One region of the Streptomyces sp. NPDC005752 genome, then DNA from elsewhere that is predicted to be linked to it. Evidence: riboswitches for the same ligand, from Rfam matches in the RefSeq annotation. Region 1 holds a riboswitch; each other region holds the start of a gene.

Region 1 (6,972 bases):
GGTCCGGGTGCAGCACACCCCGGGCGACGCGGGTCTCGGACCAGGCGGGGAGCGGGCCGGACCTCTCGGCGAGGTCGCAGGACGCCTCGTAGGCGGCCAGCATGATGCGCTCGGAGATCTTCGTGGAGAGGGCGCGGGCCTCGGGGGAGTCGAAGGGCAGCCGCAGCTGGAAGAAGACGTCCTGGAGTCCCATCGCGCCCAGGCCCACCGGCCGCCAGCGGGCGTTGGAGCGGCCGGCCTGCTCGGTCGGGTAGAAGTTGATGTCCACGACCCGGTCCAGGAAGGTCACGGCGGTGCGGACGGTGGCGTCCAGCCGTTCCCAGTCGATGGTGCCGTCGGCGACGAACGCGCCGAGGTTGACCGAACCGAGGTTGCAGACGGCCGTCTCGCCGTCGTCGGTGACTTCGAGGATCTCGGTGCAGAGATTCGAGGAGTGCACGACCCGGCCCGGCTCGGCGGTCTGGTTCGCCGTGCGGTTGGAGGCGTCCTTGAACGTCATCCAGCCCTGGCCGGTCTGCGCGAGGGTGCGCATCATGCGGCCGTACAGCTCACGGGCCGGCATCGTCCTGCGGGCCAGCCCCTTCGCCTCGGCCGCGCGGTACGCCGCGTCGAACTCGTCGCCCCACAGGTCCACCAACTCGGGGGTGTCGGCGGGGGAGAACAGCGACCAGTCCGTGTCCGCGTCGACACGGCGCATGAACTCGTCCGGGATCCAGTGCGCCAGGTTGAGGTTGTGCGTACGCCGCTGGTCCTCGCCGGTGTTGTCGCGCAGCTCGAGGAATTCCTCGATGTCCGCGTGCCAGGTCTCCAGGTAGACGGCGGCGGCGCCCTTGCGCCGGCCTCCCTGGTTGACCGCGGCGACCGAGGCGTCGAGCGTCTTGAGGAACGGCACGATGCCGTTGGAGTGCCCGTTGGTGCCCCGGATGAGTGAACCCCGGGCTCGGACACGGGAGTACGAGAGACCGATGCCGCCCGCGTGCTTGGAGAGACGCGCCACCTGGTGGTAGCGGTCGTAGATCGAGTCGAGCTCGTCCAGCGGCGAGTCCAGCAGATAGCACGAGGACATCTGCGGGTGGCGGGTGCCGGAGTTGAAGAGGGTGGGGGAGGAGGGCAGGTAGTCCAGCCGGTTCATCAGGCCGTACAGCGCGGCCACTTCCTCCAGGGCCCGCTCGGAGGTGTCCTCGGCGAGGCCGGCGGCGACGCGCAGCATGAAGTGCTGCGGGGTCTCGATCACGTGGCGGGTGAGCGGGTGGCGCAGCAGGTACCGGCTGTGCAGCGTGCGCAGTCCGAAGTAGCCGAAGCGGTCGTCGGCGCCGTCGGCGAGCGCCCGGTCCACCAGGGCGTCGAGAGCGGCGGCGTGGAGCGTGACGAACTCGGCCGTGCGGTCCGCGACCAGACCCTCGCGATGCCCGACGGCGACCGACGACGAGAAGGAGACAGCGCCCTGGCCGGCGGCCTCGTCCGCTACGGCCCGGGTGAGCAGCCGCGCGGCGAGCCGGGAGTAGGCCGGGTCCTCGGAGATCAGCCCGGCGGCGGCCTCGGTGGCCAGCGACCGCAGCTCCGCCTCGTCCGACCGGGCGTTGCGGCCGCGCAGCGCGGCGGCGGCGACCCGCCCGGGGTCGGTGTCGGGCAGATCGGCCGTGAGGCCGGTCAGGGTCCGCAGCAGTGCGGTCCCGGGCGCGTCGGGCGTGCGGCCTTCGAGTTCCGTGGCTGAAACCGGGTCGGCTGGCGCGATGGTCACTGGGGCTATCCCTCGCTCGGCTCGGGGCCTGCGGGAGCGGGGCAGCCGGGCACGGAGGGCACCCGGGGAGGGGCGGCGCGGCGCACGGCGTCCACCGGCCCTCCGCGGGGCCCGGACGTCTCTGCGTCCGGTTCGGTCGAGCCGGACGCGCTGTCGACAGGTCTTCGGACTATCGCGGTGCACAGAAACACACCGGTCACACCGTTGCGGGACAGTTCCGGATTCGCACCGGATTCCCCTGCGGCGACAGCGAGGTCGAGCATACATGTGGGGGCTGCTGATTGAGGCAGCCCCCACATGTAGTGTCGTGGCGGGTCAGAGCTCCAGGCGGAATGTCAGGAGTACGAAGCCGGGCAGCGGACTCCAGTCCCGCTCCGGGGACCGTGCGAAGCCCAGCCGCCGGTAGATCCCATGGGCGGCCGCCATGGACGACTGCGTCGACAGCACGATTCCGGACAGCCCTCCGCGAGCCCGTGCCCGGTCGATGCAGGCCCGTACGAGCGCCTCACCCACGCCCCGGCCACGGGCCTCCGGCGAGACGGCCAGCATCCTGAACTCCGCCTCGTCCTCACCTGCGATGTCCGCCCACGGGCTGCCCGGCTCGACGTAGGTGACACCACCCAGCAGCCGGCCGTCGTCGTCCAGCGCGACCAGCACCTCGGCATCGGCCGCACGCCGCTCGACGGCGCGGAGCTGCTCCAGGTAGGGGTCGCCGGCGCCGAAGTCCAGCAGACCGTCTCCGAGATACGCCTGAGCGGTGATCTCGCCGAGTTCCTCGAACTGAGCCCGCCGGGCCGGCCTGATCGATACGTCCATGGGCCGCAGTCTGCCGCAGAGGGGGAGCGTGACGCCCCCCGTTTACGGCCGACCGCGGTCTCGCGGGCCGTACCCGGTACGACGCCGTCCCGGCAGGTGGACCCTGCCGGGACGGACGGATGTCATGCCGGACGACTGCCGAGGGGGTCAGTGACCGCCCGGCGCGCCCGCAGTGGCCGGCGGGAGCTCGGCCTTGACGCCCGGGTCGCCCACGTCCGCGGTGTAGTCGGACGGCGAGGTCTCGTCCACACCCGCCGGGGCCTTCAGCGCGTTGAGGACGAAGGTCAGTACGACCACGACGACGATGTTCAGCACGATCGCGGTGAGGCCGATGTAGCCGATCTCGCCGATGCCCGGGATCTCCTTCGAGGAACCGCCGAAGTGCTTCTGGGTCGGGCTGGCGACGCCGTACGCGGCCGCCGTGCCGTAGAGCATGCCGACCGCCCAGCCCGCGAGCAGGGCCCAGCGGTGGAACCAACGGGTGAACAGGCCGCCCACCAGGGCCGGCATCGTCTGCAGGATCCAGATACCGCCCAGCAGCTGGAAGTTGATCGCGACCGTCTTGTCCATGGTGAGGACGAAGGCGAGCGCGCCGACCTTGACCAGCAGCGAGACCAGCTTGGAGACCTTGGTCTCCTGGGCCGGGGTCGCGTCGGGCTTGATGAAGTCCTTGTAGATGTTGCGGGTGAAGAGGTTCGCCGCGGCGATCGACATGATCGCGGCCGGCACCAGGGCGCCGATCCCGATCGCGGCGAAGGCCACGCCCGCGAACCAGTCGGGGAACATGGTCTCGAACAGCTGGGGGATCGCGAGCTGGCCGTTGTCCACCTTGATCCCGGCGGCGATCGCCATGAATCCGAGCAGGGCCAGCAGACCCAGCATCAGCGAGTACAGCGGCAGGATCGTGGTGTTGCGCCGGATCACCTCACGGCTGCGGCTGGAGAGCGTCGCCGTGATGGAGTGCGGGTACATGAAGAGGGCCAGGGCCGAGCCCAGAGCCAGCGTGGCGTAGCCCCACTGGCCCATGTCGCCGGGCACCAGCGCGCCGCGCGGCTGGCCCGTCGCCTCGTTGGTCTGCGCGTACGCCTCGCCGGCCTTGGAGAAGATCTCGCCGAAGCCACCGAGCTTGATCGGGATGTAGATGATCGCCACGGCGATGACCAGATAGATCAGGCCGTCCTTGACGAACGCGATGAGCGCGGGCGCGCGCAGTCCCGAGGAGTAGGTGTACGCGGCGAGGACCGCGAAGGCGATCAGCAGCGGCAGGTCCTTGATGAACCAGTGCGTGGTCTCGCCGCCTCCGACGCCCATGACGTCCAGCACGGCCTGGATGCCGACCAGCTGGAGCGCGATGTACGGCATCGTCGCGAGGATGCCGGTGAGGGCGACCGCCAGCGAGAGCCCCTTCGAGCCGAAGCGGCCCCGGACGAAGTCCGAGGTGGTGACGTAGCCGTGCTTGTGCGACACGGACCACAGACGCGGCAGGAAGGTGAAGATCAGCGGATAGACAAGGATCGTGTACGGGACGGCGAAGAAGCCGGCCGCGCCCGCCGCGTAGATCGCCGCGGGCACCGCGACGAAGGTGTACGCCGTGTAGAGGTCGCCGCCCAGCAGGAACCAGGTGACCCAGGTGCCGAACGACCGTCCGCCCAGGCCCCATTCGTCGAGGCTGGCCTCGTTCTCGGCCTTCCGCCAGCGCGAGGCCATGAATCCGATGACCGTGACGGCCAGGAAGAAGAAGATGAATACGGCGAGTGCGACGCCGTTCACGCCGTCCTTCATGCTGACGTACCCCCCTTGCGGGCGCGCTGGTCACGCTGCCACAACACGTACGCGATCATGGTCAGAGCGGTCGAGATGAGCACCCAGAGCATCTGGTACCAGTAGAAGAACGGGATGCCGATGAAGGTCGGTTCGACCTTCGCGTACGAACTGACCCAGAGCAGCGCCACGAACGGGGCGATCAGACATAGTGCGATGACCACCCTGGCGGGTGTTACCGTCGGTGGTTTCGCACCGGTTTCTTCTTGCATGTGGCGACTCCGTCCCCTCGCTGATCACCTGTGTAATGCGCAGGAAATCTAAGCGAGAGTTCAGGCCACCGTCACCCCTGTCCGCATTGCGGTCCTGCAACGGTCCGGTGTCGCCCGGAATGACTGATCCCCCCGCGTGTGCAGGGGGATCGGACGTTCCGTGGACCGGACCGGCCTCAGTCCGTGGGGCGCTTCAGACGGGCCACGAACTTGTACCGGTCGCCCCGGTACACCGAGCGCACCCACTCCACCGGCTCGCCGTCCCCGTCGATCGAGTGGCGGGACAGCATGAGCATCGGAAGGCCGACGTCCGTGCCGAGCAGACCCGCCTCGCGCGGGGTGGCGAGCGAGGTCTCGATGGTCTCCTCGGCCTCGGCGAGCCGGACGTCGTACACCTCGGCCAGCGCGGTGTAGAGCGAGGTGTACTTCACCAGTGAACGGCGCAGCGCGGGGAAGCGCTTGGCCGAGAGGTGCGTGGTCTCGATGGCCATCGGTTCGCCGCTGGCGAGCCTGAGCCGTTCGATCCGCAGGACCCGCCCTCCCGTCGTGATGTCGAGCAGTCCGGCGAGCGTGTCGTCCGCCGTGACGTAGCCGATGTCCAGGAGCTGGGACGTGGGTTCCAGACCCTGGGCGCGCATGTCCTCGGTGTACGAGGTGAGTTGCAGCGCCTGGGAGACCTTCGGCTTGGCGACGAACGTGCCCTTGCCCTGGATGCGTTCCAGCCGGCCTTCGACCACGAGCTCCTGGAGGGCCTGGCGCACGGTGGTGCGTGAGGTGTCGAACTCCGCCGCCAGGGTCCGCTCGGGCGGCACCGGGGTGCCCGGAGGCATGGTGTCCGTCATGTCCAGGAGATGGCGCTTGAGCCGGTAGTACTTGGGGACGCGCGCGGTACGCGCACCCGCACCGGTCTCGCTCGTGCTGCTGCCCCCGTCGGCACCCATGGCCCGCCTTCCCGACTGCTGCGTTGCTGCCGTCACCGGCTCCTCCGTCTGTCGCGGCTCACATGGTGGCACGGCCTCGTCACGGGTCGTCGCCCTCCCTCAGGTGTCGGTCCGATAACGGACGCGAGTGCACTTCTTATACACCCTTGACACCCCTAAAGGTCTAGGCCAAGCTCCCGGTACTGGTCTAAACCATTAAAGACCAGGTCCCAGACCCACAGGTAGCGCCAGGCGTACGTCTTCGCGGTGGGCGGGGGGTTGCTGGTATCCCTGAGGAGGGTGTGGCATGAAGCGCAAGCTCATTGCGGCAGTAGGCGTCGCAGCGATGATGACCGGAATCGCGGCGTGTGGTGGGGACAGTAACGACAACGCCTCGAAGGACCCGAAGGACCGTACCGAAAGTCTGACGGTCTGGCTCATGGTCGACGCGCAGAGCACCTGGCCGGAACTGGTCAAGGACGTCAACGCGCAGTTCAAGAAGAAGTACCCCAAGGTCAAGGTGAACGTCCAGTACCAGCAGTGGGCGGACAAGGCCAAGAAGCTCGACACGTCCCTCGGCGGCGACAAGTTCCCGGACGTCGTGGAGCTCGGCAACACCGAGACGATGCAGTACATCCTCAACGGTGCCCTGGCCGAGATCGACCCCAAGAAGTACGACAACTCGGACACCTGGATCAAGGGTCTGAAGGACACCTGCGCCTTCGAGGGCAAGCAGTTCTGTGTGCCCTACTACGCGGGTGCCCGTGTCGCGGTCTACAACAAGGACATGCTGAAGAAGGGCACCGGCAGCGACGCCCTTCCGCAGACCGAGGACGAGATGCTCGCCGCGCTCGACAAGGTGTCGGCCGAGTACGGCAAGAAGGACAAGCGCTTCTCGTCCCTCTACCTGCCGGGCCGCTACTGGTACGCGGCCATGTCCTACGTCGCGGCCTACGGCGGCTCCATCGCCGAGTACGACGAGGGCGCGAAGGAGTGGAAGGGCAACCTCTCCGCCCCCGAGTCCCAGAAGGGCATCGAGCACTTCGTCGACCTGGTCAAGAAGTACAACAAGGCCGACCAGACCAAGGACGAGCAGGACCACGCCAACGTGATGGCCAACGAGAAGGCGGCCCTGATCTACGGCAACGGCTGGGAGGCCGGCTCCGTCGTCGACGGCGCCAACAACGGCAACCCGAAGCTCGAGGGCAAGATCGGCACGGCCGGTATGCCCGGCCCCGACGGCAAGGCCCTCCCGTCCTTCATCGGCGGTTCGGACCTCGCGGTGACCGCCAAGTCCAAGGTCACCGACCTGGGCGAGGAGTGGATCTCGATGTTCACCAGCGAGAAGTCGCAGGAGGTGCTCACCTCCAAGAACATCCTCCCGAACAACGAGAAGCAGCTCGAGCCGCTGAAGTCGAAGCCTGAGACGGCCGCCGTCGCCAACGCCGTGCCGGACGCCTGG
Region 2 (6,972 bases), on a different contig from region 1:
GTGGCGTACGCACGGTGGGTCTCGCCGACGGTCGCATCCGGGAGACCGGTCGCTCGCACTTCCGGGGCGGACGCGTGTGCTTCGGCCGGCGACGTGCCCGAGAACGGGGCCAGAAGGAAACCCATCAGGAACGCGAGCACGAACCTGACCGCCGCTGCGCGCACCCTTCGCCTCCTTCCGGAACGCATCCTTCCTTAGGGACGCTAACAGGCCGAAGGGCATATGGAGTTAACCCTTTGTGAAGAGTCCGAAAGTCGATGCCCAACGAGTCGAAACAATCCCCGGAACCCTGTGGCCTGGGGATGTGTCACACGATCGGTTCTCACTATTTGAGATCATCCGCGACTGTGTGGCTCATGCATATGCCGGTGAAGTTCCGCCCGTCATATTCGTACAACGGTTCGGCCTATGGGCTAACTGTTAGCCGGCGGGAATTGCGGCCGAGGCGTAGTACTCCGATTGTCGGATCAACGCCCGGCTTCGCGATCGTGGAGCCCCTGCGCGCCCGCTCACTCGCGCGACCGGTCCTCGTCGCGGGGCGGCGGCCCTCAGGCATCGGCCGGCGGGCCGAAGCCCGCCGCGAGTTCCTCGGCGGTGCGGGGGCCGGGGGCTGTCTCGCCCAACAGGCCGTGCGTGCGCAGCATATGACTGGTCGCGATGCCCCACGGCAACCGCAGCCCGGCCTCCCGCAGGAGATCCGTGCGTCCCAGCATCGTCGGCGCGGGCCCGGCGCGGACACCGGCCGGGGTGAGGAGGGCGGCGTCGTCGGCCCAGCGCAGGGCGAGATCGACGTCGTGAGTGGCCATCATGACGGTGGTGCCGCTGTCGCGGAGGGTGCCGAGCGTGGCGAGCAGCCGTTCCTGACCGTCCGGATCGAGCCCGGCGGTCGGCTCGTCGAGGATCAGCACCCGGGGCCGCATGGCGACCGCCCCGGCGATCGCGGCGCGCTTCCGCTGCCCGTAGGAGAGGAGGTGGGTGGGCCGGTCCGCCAGGGCGGTGATGTCGAGGGCGGCGAGCGCCTCGTCCACCCGCGCGCGCACCTCGGTGTCGGGCAGGCCCAGATTCAGAGGTCCGAACGACACGTCCTGGGAGACGGACGCGGCGAACAGCTGGTCGTCGGGGTCCTGTACCACCAGCTGGACGGTGGTGCGCAGCCGGGTCAGCCCCTTGCGGTCGTACGTGACGGGGCGACCCTCGACAGCCAACTGCCCCTCGCGCGGGCGCAGTCCGCCGCTGAGGAGCCGCATCAGCGTGGTCTTGCCGCTGCCGTTGCGACCGAGCAGGGCGAGAGCACGTCCTTCGCGCGCCTCGAAGTCGAGACCGCTGAGCACAGCGGGGCCGTCCTCGTACGCGAAGGACGCTCCCCGCAGGGCGAGCAGCACGGATTCGCTCATGACAGCGGCCTTTCCAGGGCGAAGGTCAGTGCGGTGAGGGCCATGAGCAGCGTGACGCTCACGGCCACGAACCGGACGGAGACGCGGGCCTCGGGCACCAGGACGCGCAGGGTTCCGTCGTAGCCCCGCCCCGCCAGCCCCTGCTGGAGCCGCGCCGCGCGGTCGAAGGCCCTGATGAACGCGGTGGCTCCGAGCCCGGCCAGGGACCGCCAGGCCGCGGCCCGTGTGGTGTGCCCGAGCCGGGCGGCCTGGGCCTCCCTGATCCGGCGAACCGAGTCGAGGAGCAGGAAGCTCATGCGGTAGGTCACCAGGGCCACGTCCACCACTGCCGCGGGCACTCCTGCCCTGACCAGGCGGGGCAGGAGGTCGGACACGGGGGTGGTGAAGGCGAACAGCAGGACGCCGAGCGACGCGGCCGAGGTGCGCAGCAGCAACTCAACGGCGCGTGCCGGCCCCCCTGGGGCCAGGCCGACGAGCCCCCCGGGCCCGCCGACCTCGACGAGCAGTGTGGCGGCCCCGGTGACGCAGAACCCCAGGGGCACCCGGTACGCCCGCCACAGATGGCGGGCGGTCACGCCCGCCGGCCCCAGCAGCACGGCCAGGGCGGCGACCAGGATCAGGGGCGCGCCGGGCCAGGGCGGCAGCGATATGGCGAGAACCGTGAATCCCAGTCCGAGCACGGCTTTGTCCACGGGATGGCGGCGGCGCCAGCGACTGCTGTGCGCCGCCGCATCGATCTGCAGCACGTGCGCTCAGTTCCTCCGGGCCGCGGACTCCCCGGCACCGGGCCCGGTGCCCCCGCCGTCCTGCCGGGCGGCCGCCCGCAGTTCGCCCTGACGGCGTCCGCGCCGCACGCCGAAGTAGTAGGCGAGGACACCCGCGCCGAGCGCTGCCTGGAGGGCGAACAGTGCCGACTCGACCTCACCGGAAGGCGGTTCGTACAGCGGGGAGAACCAGGGTTCGTACGCGGGGGCGATCTCGGTGATCGCGGTCTCCGCCTGCGCGTCGGCGCCCGCGAAGGGCTCCTCCTGGCCGTCGCCGAGGCCGAGGGCCAGGGGCAGGACGGCCAGCGCGGCCACGACGAGCAGGAGAAGGGCGTTGATCTTCGTGTTCTTGTTCATTTGGCAACCGCCTCGGTCTCGGCCGTCCTGGTCGGGGTGCGCCTGCCGCTGAGGAACACCCCGAGCCGGGTCAGCTCCCCCTTGCTGGACTGCACGAGGAGCCGCATCACCAGCACGGTCAGAAGCCCCTCGCTCACCGCGAGCGGGATCTGGGTGAGCGCGAAGATGGAGCCGAACTTGCCGAGCGCGCCCAGGAACCCGCTGCTCGGGTCCGGGAAGGCGAGCGCCAGCTGCACGCTGGTGACGCAGTACGTGGACAGGTCGGCGACGAACGCTGCGAAGAACACCGCCACCATCAGCGGCACGTCGTAACGGCGCAGCGCCTTGTAGACCGCGTACCCCGCCCAGGGCCCGACGATCGCCATCGAGAAGACGTTGGCGCCGAGCGTGGTCAGGCCGCCGTGGGCGAGCAGCAGCGCCTGGAAGAGCAGGGTGATGGTGCCCAGTACCGCCATGATCGGCGGGCGGAACAGGATGGCTCCCAGCCCCGTACCCGTGGGATGCGAACAACTTCCCGTGACGGAGGGGATCTTCAAGGCGGAAAGTACGAACGTGAAGGCCCCGGAAGCCCCCAGGAGCAACGTGCTCTCAGGGTTCTCCCTGACTTCACGCGTGAGCGACCGGACTCCGTGGACGACGAACGGCGCGGACGCGACACCCCAGGCGATCGCGTGCGCCGGAGGCAGAAAACCCTCGGCTATGTGCATGGCTCAGCAGACCCTCTCCAGCACCTCGTGGATGGTTGAAGTGCCTTGGCCGGTCTCCTGGCTTACGGGTAACACCGCCCGAACTCCGCCTTCCCGGGTCACAAGGACCCAGTGGCTGCCCGCGAGGGCCGGAGCCGGACTTCCCGATCACAGTGGCGAGGGCCGCACCGGCATCACACCGATTTCCCGTTCACCAAGGCGTGGCGACAGTAGTGCCAGGCGGGTGGTGATGACAAGCCGGGGGAGGCCCGGGTGGACACGCCCCCGCGGGCGGCCGTGTACGCGATGACCTGCGACGGTCCGGGTGGTGATCCAGGTGGTGGCGGGCTCGGAAGCGCGAGGGGGAGGAGCGCGCTGCCGCCCTGCGGGAACGCGCTCCTGCACCTCGGGAGGGGGATCAGTGCTGCTCGACGACACCGCTCAGCTCGTTGGGAGCCTCGGGCAGTTCGGTCGAGGCCAGTTGCCGGCCCGACTCGATGTCGACGGCGACCAGCTTCTTGTTCTCCGGGTCCGAGACGTATGCCGTGTGGTCGCGCACGAACAGCGCCGGGCGGGGCTGCTGCCAGTCCAGCGGTTCCCGCCACGAACCGAGGACGGAGATCTTCCTGGTCACCTTGCCCGTGGCGGGGTCGATGACATGGATGCGGCCGTCGGTGCCCAGGACCAGCGCCTCACCGTGCGCACCGCGTGCCAGCGAGCGGAAGGTGTAGCTCGTCCCGATGTCGACGAGCCGCATCTTGCCCGTCCCGGTGTCGATGAGCGAGATCTGTTCCGGGCGTTCCAGCTCGGCGTCCTTGTCCTTCTTGTAGTCGCCGAGGACGACGGGCGACTCGTCGGAGCCGGCCTGGTTGCCGATCCTGCCGTACTCGGTGGGGCTGTTCACCTTCTTGACGGCGCCGTCCTTGTAGATCAGGACTCCGTCCTCGCAGCCGATGACGACCGCCTCGTCCTTGGCGGTCGCCTCCCCGTGGACGCCCGGGCACTCCTCGCTGCGGGTGATCTCCTTGCGGTCCTCGTCCAGTACCGCGATGCCGACGCGCTTCTCCTCCGTGCCGAGGGTCGTCACCAGCCTGCCGTCGGCGAGCTGGATGGCGACACCGTGGTGCGGCGCGGCGGAGGTGTACGTCTCGGCCTTCGGCGCGGTGTCGCCGAGGTCCTCCGGGTCGAAGACCGTGACCTCGCCCGTGCCGTCGGCGAAGAGGACGGTCCTGCCGGCGTGACGGACGACGTGGCCCGGCTTGCCGCCTTCGAACTCGACGTCGGTGAGCTTCCGGCCCGCTGCGTCGAGGACCCGGAAACCGGTCGAGGTGGAAACCATCACATGGCGGTCGCTGCCCGCGGGGTTGACCCGGTTGAACCCCTCCAGCGGTATGTCCTCGGCGAGCTTCAGTGTCGTGCCGTCGAGTACGTAGAGGCCTCCGTCGTACGTGGTGACGATCGGGTTCACGACCTGGGCGGCCGGTGAACCGGACGAGTTGTCCGCCGCCTTCGCGGCGGGCTTCCCACCGTCACCACCGCAGGCGGTGAGCGCTACGGAGGCGGCGAGCAGGGCGGCGGCAGCCGCGTTCCTCGGGCGTGCTACATGCTTCACTTCGTGTGTTCCCTCTCCAGAGCTGTCGCTCATGACCGGCGACAGCGTGGCTATTCGGTGCCCAGTCCCATGGCTATGGACCGGGTGTTGGCGCGCATCATTTCCAGGTAGGTGGCCGCCCCCTCTCCCTTCTCGGTGAGGGATTCGGAGAACAGCGGCACGACGTCCACCTCGACGCCGCTCTCACGTCCGAGCACCCGGGCCAGTCGGTCCGGTTGCGACGAGTCGGCGAAGATCGCCTTCACCCCCGTCGTCTCGATCGTGTCGGCCAGGGACTTGAGATCCGATGCGCTCGGTGAGGCGAGCGTGGTGCCGCTCGGGATCACCGCGCCCACGACCCGGAATCCGAAACGCTGGGCGAGATATCCGAAGACATGGTGATTGGTGACCAACCGGCGTCGGTCGGAAGGGATTTGGTCGAACCGTTCTCGCATCCACGTGGTCAGTTCGTCGATCTCCGCCCCGTAGGCGGACGCGTTCTTCTCGACGGCGGCCTTGTCGACGCCCCCCACGTGCTCGGCGACCTGATCCGAGATCAGTCCGACGGCCCTGCGGACCCGTTCGGGATCGGTCCAGAAGTGCGGGTCGGGCTCGCCGGCGGACTCGCCCGCCGTATAGGTGATCGGATCGACGGCGTCCCCGACCGCCAGGACGGAGACGCCCGCCTCCTTCGCGGCCTCCACATGGCGAAGGACGTTCTCCTCCAGGCCCAGGCCGTTGTGGACGACCAGATCGGCCTGCTCGATGGCCGCCGCCTGCGGAGCCGAGACTCCGAAGGAGTGCGGGTCGGCCCCGGCCTGCATCAGCACGGTGACCTCGGCCTCGTCACCGACGATGTTGCGGGTGATGTCGCCGAGGATGTTCGTGGTGACGACCACCGAGGGGCGGCTCTGCTCGCCTCCCGCGCAACCGGCCACCCCCAGGAGCAGGACGCCGGCCAGGCAGGCGAGCAGAAGGCGCGCGGGTGTCCGGCGGCTGCGCACGGTCGCGGATCCGGTGCTCATCGGCCGGTCTCCACCATGTACGTCGGGGCGAAGCCGAGCGGAAAGGTCCGGGCGAGCCTGAGCCCGTCGTCGTAGTCGATCTCGTAGACCTTCCTGGCGGCGGCGTCGTTGACGTAGGCGCGGGTGGTGTCGACCTCTATCGAGGCGGACTCCGTTCCCTCGGACAGGAGTTCCTTACGGGCGATGCTCTTCCCGGTGGCGATGTCGTAGGCGGTGAGGACTCCGTCCCTGCCGAGCGCGAGCAGCGGAGAACCCTCTCCGGCGGTGTTGGCGGCCACGACCGGACCGGTCTCGATGCGTGTCCAGGAGCGGTCGGTCACATCGAGGACCCGGACGGCGTCGTCCCCGGACAAGGCGGCGAGCGTGGTGCTGTTCGCCCGGTGACGGAAGTCGACGGCCCGCTCGGAAGCCTTCACCGCGGTGTCGTACGGGATCTTTTGTGCGTGGAACGTGCCCCTGTCCTCGCTGACCAGCAGCGCCCCGTCGGCACATCCGAAGACCACGCCTCGGCGGGTCACGGCCTCGCCGCGCACCTGGGCGCACCGCTCCGCCGGCGTGGTGACCCGGGTGCCGTCCCGGTCGCGGACCTCGACGGCGTCCTCCCCGGATCCTGCCCCAGTGACCAGCATGTGTTCCTTGTAGGGGACGACCGGCCCGCTTCCCGCGCCGGTGAGCTCGCCGCCGCGCGGGACGGTGCCGGCCTCGAGCTCCTTGCGGTCGAACAGCCGGGTTCCGCTCTTCGGCGCGGACACCGCGGTGACCGCCTGATCGCTGTGGATGTGGGCGGCGTCCGTCTCCGTGAGGAGACCCACGTCGCGGACGGCGGCGCGGTAGTAGTGGACGTGGTCGCCGTGATCCACCGTCCAGGCGCCCGCGTCGACGACGTGGGTTCCCCCGGCGCCGCTCACATAGGCGAACCGGCCGTCGGTGCGCAGAGCTTGTACGCCGTCACCGCGCTTCAGTGAGGTGATGTCCTCGGTGATCAGGTCCAGGACCTCGACCGCACCCGTGCCCGCGTCGGCGAGTACGAGCCGGGACTGCTGCTCGGAGGCTTCCTCGGCTCCCTCGACGTACCCGTGGGGTTTCGCCGAGGTCTTCGCCGGTGTCCGTGTCTCGCTGCCTTCCTGGCAGCCGACGAGCAGACCGGAGCAGGCA
Region 3 (6,972 bases), on a different contig from region 1:
GAGGACGGTCTCAGAACCGAGGTCATCTTCGCGGCGCTCGTCGGCGCCATCCTGTGGAATCTGCTGACCTGGCTCGTGGGTCTGCCCTCCAGTTCCTCCCACGCTCTCTTCGGCGGTCTCATCGGCGCCGCGGTGATGTCGGCCGGCTGGTCCTCGATCGACGGCGGCACCGTCGTCACGAAGGTGCTGCTGCCCGCGATCGCGGCTCCGCTGGTGGCCGGTGTCGCCGCGCTGCTGGCCACGAGGCTGACGTACCGCCTCAACCGGAAGATCACGGACGAGGCACAGCTGAAGTCGACCGCCAAGGGCTACCGCGCCGGCCAGATCGCCTCGGCCGGTCTCGTCTCGCTCGCCCACGGCACCAACGACGCGCAGAAGACCATGGGCATCATCACCCTGGCCCTGGTCACCGGCGGCGTCCTCGCCCCCGGTTCCAACCCGCCGGTCTGGGTCATCGCCTCCGCGGGTATCGCGATCGCGCTGGGCACCTACCTCGGCGGCTGGCGCATCATCCGCACCATGGGCAGCGGCCTCACCGACCTGCGTCCGCCGCAGGGATTCGCGGCCCAGACGAGTGCGGCCACCGTCATCCTGGCCTCCTCGCACCTCGGCTTCTCCCTCTCGACCACGCAGTCCTGCTCCGGCGCGGTGATGGGTGCGGGGCTCGGGCGCAAGGGGGGCGTGGTCCGCTGGTCCACCGCCACCCGGATGTTCATCGCCTGGGGCCTGACGCTGCCCGCCGCCGGCCTGGTCGGTGCGGGGGCCGAGTTCCTGACCAAGCAGGGGCCCTGGGGTGTCGCCGTGGTGGCCGCCGTGCTCGTGGGCGGATCCGCCGCCATCTGGCTGCTGTCGCGCCGCAAGCCGGTCGACCACACCAACGTCAACGAGCCCGCGGGCGTCGTCACGACCGCCATCGCGGCCGTCAGCCCGCCGCCCGTCGGCCTGGCGGACACACACCTCAAGACCACGATCCACGCCCCGGCCGACCCCCAGACCGACCCGGCCCGACCGGCCACGGTGTAAGGACAGATCCGTATGAACATCGACTGGGCAGCTCTGGCCTCCGTCTTCGGCGTCAGCCTCGTGATCACCGTCGCGCTCGTGGGCCTCTTCACCCTCGGCATCCTGGGCCTGGCCAAGCAGGTGCCGACGGCTCAGGGCGGCGGCGGTTCCCACGCCCCGGCCCGCGTCGGCGCGTACGCCTGCTTCGGGCTGTGCGCGGCGGCGGTCGCGTACGGGATCTATCTGATCGTCGCCTGACCTCACGGGCACGCACCGGGCCGGACACACCACGTGTGTCCGGCCCGGTGTGCGTCCGGGCACACCGAAGCCTCGCAGGTCAACGGCAGGTTGACGGGCGTTCGCGGAGCATGGTGGACTGCCGGAGCCATTACGGCGACAGAAGAGGAAGCCGGTGCGAATCCGGCGCGGTCCCGCCACTGTCACCGGGGAGCAGCCTCCACACGGAAGTCACGGTCCGCCGCAGCGGACTGGAAGGCCGGAGGAACTGCGGATCCGGAAGCCAGGAGACTCTCGTCGCCGGTCACGTCGAACCAGGGCGCGGACCCTGAGTGAGGACATACGCCATGCCTGGCTGCCCTGCGTCGGTCGCTGCACCACCCGTCCCTGAGGTCCTTCGAGGCGCGACGGCCGGCTGACGCGTGCGAGCCGACCGCATCTTCGCGTACGGCGCCGCCGCCGGTCTGATCGGCGACCTGCTGCTCGGTGATCCCCGGCGGGGACATCCCGTCGCCGCCTTCGGGCGTGCCGCGGCGGGTGCCGAGGACCGGCTGTGGCGCGATCACCGCGGCTGGGGCGCCCTGCACACGCTGGTCTGTGCCGGGGGCGCCACGGGCGCCGCCGCGCTGGCCGCCCGTGCCGTACGGAACCGTCCCGCCGCCGCCGTGGCACTGACCGCTGCCGCCACCTGGGCCGTCGTCGGGGGCACGTCACTGGGCCGCGAGGCCCGTGCCGTCGGCGGGGCGCTGGCCGCCGGGGACATCGAGCTGGCCCGGGAGCGGCTGCCGCATCTGTGCGGCCGGGACCCCCAGGCACTGGACGGGCCCGGGATCGCCCGCGCGGTGGTGGAGTCCGTCGCCGAGAACACCTCCGACGCCGTCGTGGGAGCCCTGGTCTGGGGCGCGGTCGGCGGGGTGCCCGGGCTGGTCGCCTTCCGGGCTGTCAACACGCTCGACGCCATGGTCGGACACAAGTCACCCCGCTACCGGCGCTACGGCTGGGCCTCGGCCCGGCTCGACGACGTCGCCGGATGGCCGGGGGCCCGGCTCACCGCCGCCTTGGCCGTGGCTGCCGGCGGACGCCCGCGCGAGGCCGTCCGGGCCTGGCGGGCCGACGCGGGCCGGCATCCCAGCCCCAACGCGGGCCCGGTGGAGGCCTCGTTCGCGGGAGCGCTCGGCGTACGGCTCGGCGGCACCCTCGCGTACGGCGGGCGGGTCGAGCACCGGCCGGTGCTCAACGGCGGGGCCGGGCGGGACGTGCGGGTCACGGACATCGAACGTGCGGTGCGGCTGTCGCGCCGGGTGAGTGTGCTGGCCCTCGCCGTGTGTGCGGCGGGGCGGCTGGCCAGGGGACGGAGAGTCGGATGAGCGGCGGGCTGCTGGTCGCGGGAACCACGTCGGACGCGGGCAAGAGCGTCGTCACGGCCGGGATCTGCCGGTGGCTTGTGCGACGGGGGGTGAAGGTCGCCCCCTTCAAGGCGCAGAACATGTCGCTGAACTCGTTCGTCACCCGTGGGGGCGCGGAGATCGGCCGGGCGCAGGCGATGCAGGCGCAGGCCGCCCGGGTGGAGCCGTCGGTACTGATGAACCCGGTGCTGCTCAAGCCCGGGGGTGACCGGTCGAGCCAGGTCGTCCTGATGGGGAAGCCGGTCGGCGAGATGAGTGCGCGCGGCTACCACGGGGGACGCCAGGAGGCGCTGCTGGGGACGGTCGTGGACTGTCTGGAGCAACTGCGGGGCACGTATGACGCCGTGATCTGCGAGGGGGCGGGCAGTCCGGCCGAGATCAATCTGCGGCGTACGGACATCGTGAACATGGGCGTCGCGCGAGCCGCCGGGTTCCCCGTGCTGGTGGTCGGCGACATCGACCGGGGCGGTGTGTTCGCCTCGTTCTTCGGTACGACGGCGCTGCTGAGCCCCGAGGACCAGTCGCTGATCGCCGGATACCTGGTCAACAAGTTCCGCGGTGACGTGTCGCTGCTGGAGCCCGGTCTCGACATGCTCCGCGGGCTCACGGGCCGGCGGACGTACGGGGTCCTGCCGTACGCGCACGGGCTGGGCATCGACGAGGAGGACGGGCTGCGGGTGTCGATGCGCGGCACCGTACGGGAGTCGGTCGTGACGCCGCCGCACGGCGAGGACGTGCTGCGGGTCGCGGTGTGCGCCGTACCGCTGATGTCGAACTTCACCGATGTGGACGCCCTGGCGGCCGAACCGGGTGTGATCGTGCGGTTCGTGGACCGGGCGGAGGAACTCGCCGACGCGGACCTCGTGGTCGTGCCCGGGACCCGGGGGACCGTGAAGGCACTGGCCTGGCTGCGCGAGCGGGGGCTTGCCGAGGCGCTGCGGCGACGGGCCGCCGAGGGGCGGCCCGTGCTGGGGATCTGCGGCGGTTTCCAGGTGCTGGGCGAGCGCATCGAGGACGACGTGGAGTCACGGGCCGGCCTGGTCGAGGGGCTCGGGCTGCTGCCGGTACGGGTCCGTTTCGGCCGGGAGAAGGTCCTGGAACGGCCTGTCGGTTCGGCGCTCGGGGAGCCGGTGGAGGGATACGAGATCCATCACGGGGTCGCCGAGGTGAACGGCGGCGAGCCGTTCCTGGACGGGTGCCGGGTGGGCTCGGTCTGGGGGACGCACTGGCACGGGTCGCTGGAGAGCGACGCGTTCCGGCGGGCGTTCCTGGGTGAGGTCGCGCGGGCCGCGGGTCGGCGGTTCGTCCCGGCGCCCGACACGAGCTTCGAGGCGTTGCGGGAGGAACAGCTGGACCGGCTGGGGGACCTGATCGAGGAGCACGCCGATACGGACGCCCTGTGGCGGCTCATCGAGACCGGCGCGCCGGCGGGTCTGCCGTTCATCGCTCCGGGTGCGCCGCCGACGCCTGCGCCGGACCAGGCTCCCGGAACGCCGGTCGGGCTCGGTCATGCAGTTGTGGTCGCTACAGAGGAGACTCCGTGAATACGCCCTATCCCTTCACCGCCATCGTCGGGCAGGACGATCTGCGGCTCGGGCTGTTGCTCAACGCCGTCAGTCCGGCCGTCGGCGGGGTGCTCGTGCGGGGTGAGAAGGGGACCGCCAAGTCCACCGCCGTGCGGGCGCTCGCCGCGCTGATGCCCGAGGTCGAGGTCGTCGCGGGGTGCCGTTTCTCGTGCGCCCCGGCGGCACCCGATCCGGCGTGTCCCGACGGCCCCCACGAGGCGGGTACGGGCGCGTCGCGTCCGGCGCGGACCGTGGAGCTTCCGGTAGGCGCGTCGGAGGACCGGCTCGTCGGGGCGCTCGACATCGAACGGGCGCTCTCGGAAGGCGTGAAGGCCTTCGAGCCGGGGCTGCTCGCCGACGCCCATCGCGGGATCCTCTACGTCGACGAGGTCAATCTCCTCCACGACCACCTGGTGGACCTGCTGCTCGACGCGGCGGCCATGGGTGCCTCGTACGTCGAGCGGGAGGGTGTCTCGGTCCGTCACGCGGCGCGCTTCCTGCTGGTGGGGACGATGAACCCGGAGGAGGGCGAATTGCGCCCCCAGCTCCTGGACCGCTTCGGGCTGACCGTCGAGGTGGCCGCCTCGCGTGAGACGGACCTGCGCGTCGAGGTCGTGCGGCGGCGGCTCGCGTACGACGACGATCCGGCGGGGTTCGCGGCGCGGTGGGCGGACGAGGAGACCGCGTTGCGTGAACGGATCGTCGCCGCGCGCGCCCTGCTCCCGCGTGTGGTGCTCGGTGACGGCGTGCTGCGGCAGATCGCGGCGACCTGCGCGGCGTTCGAGGTCGACGGCATGCGTGCCGACATCGTCATGGCCCGTACCGCGACGGCGCTGGCCGCGTGGGCGGGGCGCGAGGAGGTCGTGGCGGAGGACGTACGGCAGGCCGCGCTCCTGGCCCTCCCCCACCGGCGACGGCGCAATCCGTTCGACGCGCCCGGGCTGGACGAGGACAAGCTGGACGAGGCTCTGGAGGACGCTGCGGACGAGCAGGGCGGGGGCGACGACGATCCGGACCCCGACGGGCCCGGCGGCGGTGTGCCTCCGCAGGGCGGCGGGCCCGAGAGCGACGGCGGCGGCTCGGACGCGGGCGGCTCCGACGACGGGGGCGCCGACGCGCCCGGCCGGGAGGACGGCGGGAGCGGCGACGCGCCCGCACCGGGCGGCGGTGCCGGGGAGCAGCAGCCCGCGCGGGCCGGCGAGCCGTTCCGTACGAAGATGCTGAGCGTGCCCGGTCTGGGCGAGGGCGCGGCCGGGCGGCGGTCCCGGGCGCGTACCGAGCACGGCAGGACCACCGGTTCGCGGCGGCCCGAGGGTGCGCTGACGAAGCTGCACCTGGCGGCGACCGTGCAGGCGGCGGCGCCGCACCAGCGGGCACGCGGGCGGTCGGGGCGGGGCCTCGTCGTACGGCGGGACGATCTGCGGCAGGCGACACGGGAGGGGCGCGAGGGCAATCTGGTGCTGTTCGTCGTGGACGCCTCCGGGTCGATGGCGGCCCGGCAGCGGATGAGCGCGGTGAAGGGCGCGGTGATGTCGCTGCTGCTGGACGCGTACCAGCGCAGGGACAAGGTCGGCCTGGTCACCTTCCGGGGGAAGGACGCCGAGGTGGCGCTGCCCCCGACCTCGTCGGTGGACGCGGCGGCCGCCCGGCTGGAGTCGCTCCCGACGGGCGGGCGTACCCCGCTGGCCGCCGGACTGCTGAGGGCGCACGACGTGCTGCGCGTGGAGCGGCTGCGTGATCCGTCGCGGCGGCCGCTGCTGGTCGTGGTGACGGACGGCCGGGCGACCGGGGGCGTGGATCCGGTGGCGCTGGCGGGGCGGGCAGGTCGGCTGCACGCCTCCGAGGGCACCGCGTCGGTCGTCGTGGACTGCGAGTCGGGGTTCGTACGCCTCGGTCTCGCCGCACAGCTCGCCCGGGATCTGGGAGGCAGCGCGGTCACGCTCGACGAGCTGCGCGCCGACTCGATCGCCGGGCTGGTCAAGGACATCACTGCTGCCGGGAGGGCCGCGTAATGCCACAGGGACAGCCTGTATCGGTACCGGACGACGGGCTGACGACACGTCAGCGCCGTAATCGTCCACTGCTGTTCGTCCACACGGGCATCGGCAAGGGCAAGTCGACGGCGGCCTTCGGGCTGGCACTGCGGGCCTGGAACCAGGGCTGGCCGATCGGGGTGTTCCAGTTCGTGAAGTCGGCGAAGTGGAAGGTCGGCGAGGAGAACGCGCTGAAGGTGCTGGGGGCGAGCGGCGAGGGCGGCACCGTCGACTGGCACAAGATGGGCGAGGGCTGGTCGTGGGTCCAGAGGGGCATCCACGGTGACAACTCCGACAACGAGGAGAAGGCCCGCGAGGGCTGGGAGCAGGTCAAGCGCGACCTGGCCGCCGAGACGTACAAGCTGTACGTGCTCGACGAGTTCGCCTATCCGATGCACTGGGGCTGGATCGACACCGACGAGGTCGTCGAGGTCATGCGCGACCGTCCGGGGACGCAGCACGTGGTGATCACCGGACGCAACGCTCCCCAGAAGCTGATCGAGGCCGCCGACCTGGTGACCGACATGTCGAAGGTCAAGCACCCGATGGACGCCGGCCAGAAGGGCCAGAGAGGCATCGAGTGGTGAGTGTTCCTCGTCTGGTCATCGCCGCACCCGCCTCGGGCAGCGGCAAGACCACGGTGGCCACGGGCCTGATGGCGGCCTTCGCGGGGCGTGGCCTCGCGGTGTCCCCGCACAAGGTGGGGCCCGACTACATAGACCCCGGTTA

The links. A riboswitch is a leader RNA that binds a small molecule or an ion and turns the genes downstream of it on or off. The one in region 1 is predicted to bind cobalamin.
Region 2: another riboswitch for cobalamin. It lies ahead of ABZ441_RS09345 (energy-coupling factor ABC transporter permease); the one in region 1 lies ahead of ABZ441_RS00220 (ribonucleoside-diphosphate reductase subunit alpha).
Region 3: another riboswitch for cobalamin. It lies ahead of ABZ441_RS31665 (cobalamin biosynthesis protein); the one in region 1 lies ahead of ABZ441_RS00220 (ribonucleoside-diphosphate reductase subunit alpha).

The regions. Positions count from the first base shown of each region.
Region 1 is NZ_JBEXYB010000001.1:41,807-48,778, forward strand. It holds gene ABZ441_RS00220 (ribonucleoside-diphosphate reductase subunit alpha) at 1-1,741, opposite strand, end outside; cobalamin riboswitch at 1,879-2,016, opposite strand; gene ABZ441_RS00225 (GNAT family N-acetyltransferase) at 2,057-2,557, opposite strand; gene mctP (monocarboxylate uptake permease MctP) at 2,705-4,339, opposite strand; gene ABZ441_RS00235 (DUF3311 domain-containing protein) at 4,336-4,590, opposite strand; gene ABZ441_RS00240 (GntR family transcriptional regulator) at 4,767-5,531, opposite strand; gene ABZ441_RS00245 (sugar ABC transporter substrate-binding protein) at 5,818-6,972, shown strand, end outside.
Region 2 is NZ_JBEXYB010000008.1:79,005-85,976, forward strand. It holds gene ABZ441_RS09330 (ATP-binding cassette domain-containing protein) at 549-1,394, opposite strand; gene cbiQ (cobalt ECF transporter T component CbiQ) at 1,391-2,140, opposite strand; gene ABZ441_RS09340 (energy-coupling factor ABC transporter substrate-binding protein) at 2,147-2,515, opposite strand; gene ABZ441_RS09345 (energy-coupling factor ABC transporter permease) at 2,512-3,222, opposite strand; cobalamin riboswitch at 3,252-3,457, opposite strand; gene aztD (zinc metallochaperone AztD) at 3,620-4,813, opposite strand; gene aztC (zinc ABC transporter substrate-binding protein AztC) at 4,864-5,817, opposite strand; gene ABZ441_RS09360 (hypothetical protein) at 5,814-6,972, opposite strand, start outside.
Region 3 is NZ_JBEXYB010000057.1:19,484-26,455, forward strand. It holds gene ABZ441_RS31655 (inorganic phosphate transporter) at 1-1,023, shown strand, start outside; gene ABZ441_RS31660 (hypothetical protein) at 1,036-1,260, shown strand; cobalamin riboswitch at 1,403-1,533, shown strand; gene ABZ441_RS31665 (cobalamin biosynthesis protein) at 1,662-2,606, shown strand; gene ABZ441_RS31670 (cobyric acid synthase) at 2,603-4,189, shown strand; gene ABZ441_RS31675 (putative cobaltochelatase) at 4,186-6,222, shown strand; gene cobO (cob(I)yrinic acid a,c-diamide adenosyltransferase) at 6,222-6,830, shown strand; gene ABZ441_RS31685 (cobyrinate a,c-diamide synthase) at 6,824-6,972, shown strand, end outside.